2 regions of the Thalassobacillus hwangdonensis genome follow, and region 2 is predicted to be linked to the other one. Evidence: a T-box and tRNA genes for the amino acid it is inferred to sense, from the RefSeq annotation. Region 2 holds a T-box; the other holds one or more tRNA genes.

Region 1 (3,406 bases), on a different contig from region 2:
AAGCGGAAGGAAACTATATGATCCGTGCCCTCGTCAGCTATGCTGCAGAAGCACCGGTCATTGAATCTCCAGCAGACGGCTCCTACACGAATGAAGCGAATACGACAGTGGAAGGATCAGCTGCACCAGGCACGACAGTAACAGTTTATAATAACGAAGAAGAAGTGGGATCCACAGAAGTGACGGAAGACGGACATTTCTCTTTGGAAATCACACTTGATGACGGGGAGAATGTATTGACTGCCGTTTCAAATGCTGATAATGGGTCTACTGATCCTTCAGCGCCTGTTACAGTTACGCTTGATCAGCAAAAACCTGGATTGCAAATCACCTCTCCTGAAGATGGAGATCGGACGAACAAACAGGTTGTAACTGTTGAAGGCGAAGTACAGGACGAAAATCTTGATCGTGTAATGGTCAATGGTCAGCGCGCCTCCGTATCTGAAGATGGTACGTTCTCTAAACGTATCCTTCTGGATGAAGGTGAAAATGAAATCAAAGTCCGTGCCATTGACTTAGCTGGCAACAAACGCACGAAGAAAATCACTATCGATGCTAAATTTGAAGCGGCTCCAATCGAAAATCTGACTCCTGCAGAAGATACGTATCTTCAGGCTGGTGAGTCCGTGAAGATTGAGTTCGATTCAGAACCTGGATTGGATGCAACCTTCTACATTAAGATGCCATTGGTCAATCTATCGAATGCAAATGATCTTCCAATGATGGAAGTCTCACCTGGTCACTATGTAGGTTATTGGACAGCAACCTCTAACCTGGTAGCGGAAGGTGCAGAAATCAATGTGAAGACGATGGATGATTACGGCAACATGGCTCAGCAAGCAGCAGAGGGTAAATTATTCATCAATACGGAAGAGTAAAGGTTTTTGGAGAAGCTCCCTGAAGTCCAGGGAGCTTTTCTTATGTAATCAATAATCTGTTTTATAGAAAAAAGAAAGAAACATTAAAAAAATGTCGAAAATGCCTTTACAAACATATTTGTGTGTGGTTATAATAATACTTGTCAGTTTTCAGAGCGGGTGTCGAAGAAAACAAGCAAGGCCCGTTGGTCAAGTGGTTAAGACACCGCCCTTTCACGGCGGTATCACGGGTTCGAATCCCGTACGGGTCACCACTAACTGGAGGATTAGCTCAGCTGGGAGAGCACTTGCCTTACAAGCAAGGGGTCGCAGGTTCGAACCCTGCATCCTCCACCATTTGCTCTATTACTGAATATGTGGATAAATGTGTATAAGTATGTCGACCCTTGCTATGACAATGCTGATCGAGTGATGTCATAATTTGGATTGTGTATAACTTTTAAGTTTTGCACAAGTTCACTTGCAACGAGACGAGCACAATACAATTAATCTGCTGTAATCTTAACAAATAATGCCGGTCTAGCTCAATTGGTAGAGCAACTGACTTGTAATCAGTAGGTTGGGGGTTCAAGTCCTCTGGCCGGCACCACTCATATTATGGAGGGATAGCGAAGTTGGCCAAACGCGGCGGACTGTAAATCCGCTCCCATCGGGTTCGTAGGTTCGAGTCCTACTCCCTCCACCATCTTATGTTTTCTTACTTCGATGTAACGGCTTCTAGTTAGAAAACGATTGTTGTCCTATGGGCATATTAAATTTTATATAATGGATGTTTCATTTTTTGAAAATCGGTTATATTAAACATATTCCTTTCATCATTGTTGGGCCATAGCCAAGCGGTAAGGCAACGGGTTTTGGTCTCGTCATGCCCAGGTTCGAATCCTGGTGGCCCAGCCATGTTTGAGCCATTAGCTCAGTTGGTAGAGCATCTGACTTTTAATCAGAGGGTCGGAGGTTCGAATCCTCCATGGCTCACTCTTTTGGGGCCTTAGCTCAGCTGGGAGAGCGCCTGCTTTGCACGCAGGAGGTCAGCGGTTCGATCCCGCTAGGCTCCACCACTCACTTAAACCAATACCATACATAAATGGAAAGCTGACATGATTCGTTCATGTCAGCTTTTTTCGTGTGAAGGCATGAGTTTCTCACGAGGTAAGTCGTACTTGCAGGTAAATCCGAATAAAAGGGGGAGATGGGTTCATGCCAATCAAGGCAGTGTTTCTTGATCGGGATGGAACACTAGGTGGTTCCGATCAAATCGAGTATCCTGGAGAATTTCAATTATACCCAGGTGTGCGTAAGTCTCTGGATAACCTCAGAAAAAATGGCATCAAACTCTTTTCTTTCACCAACCAGCCTGGAATTACGGATATCCACAGGAATGATTGATGAAGCATTAACAAAATACCGGTTATCCCCACAAGATTGTGTAGTCATTGGGGATAGGGAGAAAGATATGCTCGCCGCACATCGTGCAGAAGTCAAAAGCATACTCGTACTGACCGGAGATGGAAAGAAAGCACGCAATCAACTAAATTCCATTTATTTACATTATGTCGCGGAAGATTGTAATGATGCAGTAAGCTGGCTGTTATCGCACAAATAACGTATATATATACAGAATCGTGTCCAGTTGAGTCATTTTCCTGAAAGCGTCTACAATATAGGTAGATGAAAAAGGAGGAGACATGATGATGAAGAAAATCTCTATTCTTGGTGTACCGATGGACCTTGGTCAAAACCGCCGTGGTGTGGATATGGGACCAAGCGCAATCCGATACGCAGGTGTAATCGAACGTTTAGAAAAGTTGAAGCTTGATATAGATGATCTTGGGGATGTAGCAATTCCTCGTCCGAATCGCAAAGAACCTCAAATGCAGGACAACCTCCGCAACTTGAAAGAAGTAGCGGAAGGAAATGAACTGCTTGCAGAGAAAGTCGATCAAATTGTTAGTGAGGGCAGTTTCCCATTGATTCTTGGTGGGGATCACAGTATCGCGATGGGGACGCTTGCAGGAGTATCCAAGCATTACGAGAATCTTGGTGTTATCTGGTATGATGCACACGGAGACCTGAACAGCAGTGAAACTTCCCCGTCCGGTAACATTCATGGTATGCCACTGGCAGTCAGTCTTGGTATCGGCCATGAGCGTCTGGTCAACATCCATGGGTACCAGCCGAAGTTGAAACCCGAGAATATCGTGATTGTCGGGGCTCGCTCTCTGGATGAAGGGGAACGCGAACTGATCAAAGAGAGAGGCATCAAGGTATTCACGATGCATGAGGTTGATCGTATGGGAATGACCCAGGTCATGAAAGAAACGGTCGATTATCTGAGAGATCGCACCGACGGCGTTCATCTGAGTCTCGACCTGGATGGACTGGATCCAAGTGATGCCCCAGGTGTCGGAACGCCTGTCATGGGTGGTATGAGCTATCGTGAAAGCCATCTGGCTATGGAGATGCTGCAGGAATCAGGGATGATCACTTCAGCTGAGTTTGTCGAGGTGAACCCGATTCTAGATGAGAAG
Region 2 (3,406 bases):
CCTGGCTTTTCACGCAGAATCTCGGAGCCATGTCGATAAGATTACAGATGCTTTCAAAACGAAAGGGATTCGTATTCTATACGAAGACCGCCACCCTTATGCTGGTGGAGAGGATTATTATGCCGTCTATGCAGAGGACCCTGATCGGATCAAAGTTGAAATCGTCAGTCCAACATAATTTAGAAAAACTTGGCTTGTCGCTAAGCACTTATGGCGAAAGCCTTAGTATTTCTTATACTTTATTCCTCTAATGAACTTAAACTTTATTAAAGTATAAAAGAGGCAGCCGACCGGCTGCCTCTTCTGCTATCAGTTGAAACGGATCATAAAGTATTTTTTCTTTCCGCGACGAATGATGGTGAATCTGCCATCAATCTTATCCGCTTCTCCAAGCTCATGAGTCATTTCCTGATTACGGTCTCCATTGATGTAAATCGCACCATTCTTGACATCTTCACGTGCCTGACGCTTAGATGAAGAAATTCCAGCTTCGACAAGCAGATCAACCAGTCCGATCGATGCTTCAGAAACGGTATGGGTCGGTACATCCTTGAATCCAAGCTCGATTTCATCTGCTGAAAGCGATTGGATATCCCCACTGAACAATGCTTTCGAAATACGCTGCGCCTGCTCGACTGCACTTTCTCCATGAACCATTGCAGTCATCTCTTCCGCCAGTCGTGTCTGTGCGACTCGTTTATGAGGCTGGGTAGCTACTTCATTTTCCAATTCCGCGAGTTCTTCCATGCCAAGGAATGTGAAGTACTTCAGGAATTTCACTACATCACGATCATCTGCATTGATCCAGAACTGGTAAAACTCGTATGGTGATGTCTTTTCAGGATCGAGCCATACTGCCCCACCTGCCGTCTTACCGAACTTCGTACCATCCGCTTTCGTGATGAGCGGAACGGTCAATCCGTAAGCTTCAGCCGCTTCTTCTCCTACTGTACGTCTACGGATCAATTCCAATCCAGCCGTAATGTTCCCCCACTGATCACTTCCACCGATTTGCAGGGTACAATTTTCTTTCTGATTCAGATTGTAGAAGTCCAGCGATTGCAAAATCATGTAACTGAACTCTGTGAAAGAAATCCCTTGTTCAATCCGTGATTCAACTGAATCTTTTGCAAGCATGTAATTGATGCCGAAATGCTTGCCGGTATCTCTTAAGAACTCAATGACATTGATTTGAGACAGCCATTCAAAATTATTACGAGCAACTGCTGCATTTTCACCGCTGTCAAAGTTCAGAACACCTGCAAGCTGTTGCTTGATGCTTTCGCTGAACTGTTGGACAACCTCCGCATCATTCAGCTGACGCTCAGTTGAACGTCCACTCGGGTCACCGATCATTCCTGTACCTCCACCTACAAGTGCAATCGGTCGATGCCCTGCCTGCTGGAATCGTTTCAACATGGTGATCGGAAGTAAATGACCAATATGGAGACTATCTGCAGTCGGGTCGAATCCACAGTATAGCGTCACCTGCTTTTCATTAAGATGTTTTTCCAGGCCTTCCTTGTCGGTAATAGAGTGTATTAACCCTCTTTGTTCCAAGTCGTTTAGAATTCCCACGAATACCCACTCCTTCTTTTTGCATGTATTTAGTGTTAGTAGAAAAAAATGAAAACAAAAAAACCTCCCCCCTAAAAAAGGGACGAGGTTGTTGTCGCGGTACCACCCTTGTTGCACATTTCGTGCCACTTGTATCGATAACGGCTTGATGTAAACCGCTTCTGCCTGCACAGAAGAAAGCTCCCGATCGTAATTCGCTCCTGGATATGTACTGCCTTTCACCTGCCGGCAGCTCTCTTGAACAGGGATCCATTAGCTACTTCAATCCTTCTTCGCTCCAATAAGTATTTTACTGTGTATTATTTTTATCATAAACGTCAGGGAAAATCAATCTTTTTTACAAGTTAGTATATGTTCCCAAAAATATCTCTGTGTTATAATTGAAAGTGGATTTTTTAGGAGGTTTGAATATGTCAGAAAACCAGAAATTCAATGGCTTCATGACGAAACTGAAGGAGATTTGGCGTAAAGGTACGTTCCAGAAATCCGGACGGATCACGTATGATGTCGTTTGGAATATTATTTTATTTTTTATCATAATCGGTGTTGTCAGTCTATTTTTTGCAGGTGGTGTTGGAGCGGGATATTTCGCATCCCTTGTAAAAGATGAAAATATCCGTTCAAAAGCACAGATGGAACAGGATGTCTATAATTACACCGAAACATCCGAGCTGTACTTCGATAATGAAGAATACTTAGGTAAAATCCGCTCCGACCTCTATCGTGAAGAAGTTGGACTCGGGGAAATTTCTGAGCATTTGAAGAATGCGGTCATCGCAACGGAGGACGAATTTTTCCATACTCATAACGGTGTAGTACCGAAAGCGATTGCTCGTGCGATTGTCCAGGAAGTGACCAATTCGAACGTCAAAACTGGTGGTAGTACTTTGACACAGCAGTTGATCAAGAACCAGATCCTGACGAATGAAGTATCTTTCGAACGTAAAGCGAAAGAGATCCTTCTTGCCCTGCGTCTTGAGCGCTTCTTTGAAAAGGACGAGATTCTTGAAGCCTACTTGAATATCGTCCCGTTCGGACGTAATGCGAATGGACAGAACATTGCAGGCGCACAGACGGCAGCTGAAGGAATCTTTGGTGTGGAAGCGAAAGACTTGAATCTGGCACAGGCAGCATTCATCGCAGGTCTTCCCCAAAGCCCGACCTACTACTCCCCGTTCACCAACGGCGGAGAAGTGAAAAGTGAAGCAGGGCTTGAACCTTCCTTGAATCGTATGAGAGAAGTACTTTCACGTATGCTGGAGAACGAATATATCAATCAAGCAGAATATGAAAAAGCACTTGCTTATGATATAAGAGAAAACTTCACAAAACCGACTGATTCCTCGATTGCGAATTATCCTTGGCTGACTTTCGAACTTGAAAAGCGTGCGATGGATAAGCTCGGTCAATACTTGGCAACGCAGGATGGTCATTCAGTGGAAGACTATGAAAACGATGCAGACTTGAATGAAGAATACAAGATTAAGGCTGAACGCGAGCTGCGTAGAGGTGGCTATAAGGTACATTCGACCATCGATAAAGAAATGCACGATATTGTACAAAAAGTGAAGAACGAATATGAGAATTATGGCGCGGATCGTACACTGGTAGAAACAAATGAAGAAACTGGTGAAACCACCGAAACCGTTCTTCCTGTACAAGTCGGAAGTACAATCATTGAGAATAAAACCGGTAAAATCAAAGCATTCATCGGTGGACGTGACTTTGATAAAAGTCAGGTGAACTACGCAACAGACTCCCAACGTACCAATGGTAGTACGATGAAACCTGTTCTGGTTTACGCACCAGCAATGGAACTGGGTGAAGT

The links. A T-box is a leader RNA that pairs with one kind of tRNA and senses whether it is charged. The one in region 2 lies ahead of tyrS (tyrosine--tRNA ligase), so its partner is inferred to be a tRNA-Tyr.
Region 1: it encodes a tRNA-Tyr, which carries the amino acid that the T-box ahead of tyrS (tyrosine--tRNA ligase) is inferred to sense. The anticodon was not compared.

Annotation. Positions count from the first base shown of each region.
Region 1 covers NZ_JBHTKL010000002.1:4,567-7,972, forward strand. The annotation lists gene ACFQ2J_RS07840 (S8 family serine peptidase) at 1-878, shown strand, start outside; tRNA gene ACFQ2J_RS07845 (tRNA-Glu) at 1,058-1,132, shown strand; tRNA gene ACFQ2J_RS07850 (tRNA-Val) at 1,139-1,214, shown strand; tRNA gene ACFQ2J_RS07855 (tRNA-Thr) at 1,392-1,467, shown strand; tRNA gene ACFQ2J_RS07860 (tRNA-Tyr) at 1,478-1,563, shown strand; tRNA gene ACFQ2J_RS07865 (tRNA-Gln) at 1,701-1,775, shown strand; tRNA gene ACFQ2J_RS07870 (tRNA-Lys) at 1,781-1,853, shown strand; tRNA gene ACFQ2J_RS07875 (tRNA-Ala) at 1,861-1,936, shown strand; gene ACFQ2J_RS07880 (hypothetical protein) at 2,076-2,264, shown strand; gene ACFQ2J_RS07885 (HAD hydrolase-like protein) at 2,257-2,481, shown strand; gene rocF (arginase) at 2,567-3,406, shown strand, end outside.
Region 2 covers NZ_JBHTKL010000001.1:1,426,571-1,429,976, forward strand. The annotation lists gene ACFQ2J_RS07585 (VOC family protein) at 1-178, shown strand, start outside; gene tyrS (tyrosine--tRNA ligase) at 310-1,578, opposite strand; T-box leader at 1,654-1,860, opposite strand; gene ACFQ2J_RS07595 (transglycosylase domain-containing protein) at 1,989-3,406, shown strand, end outside.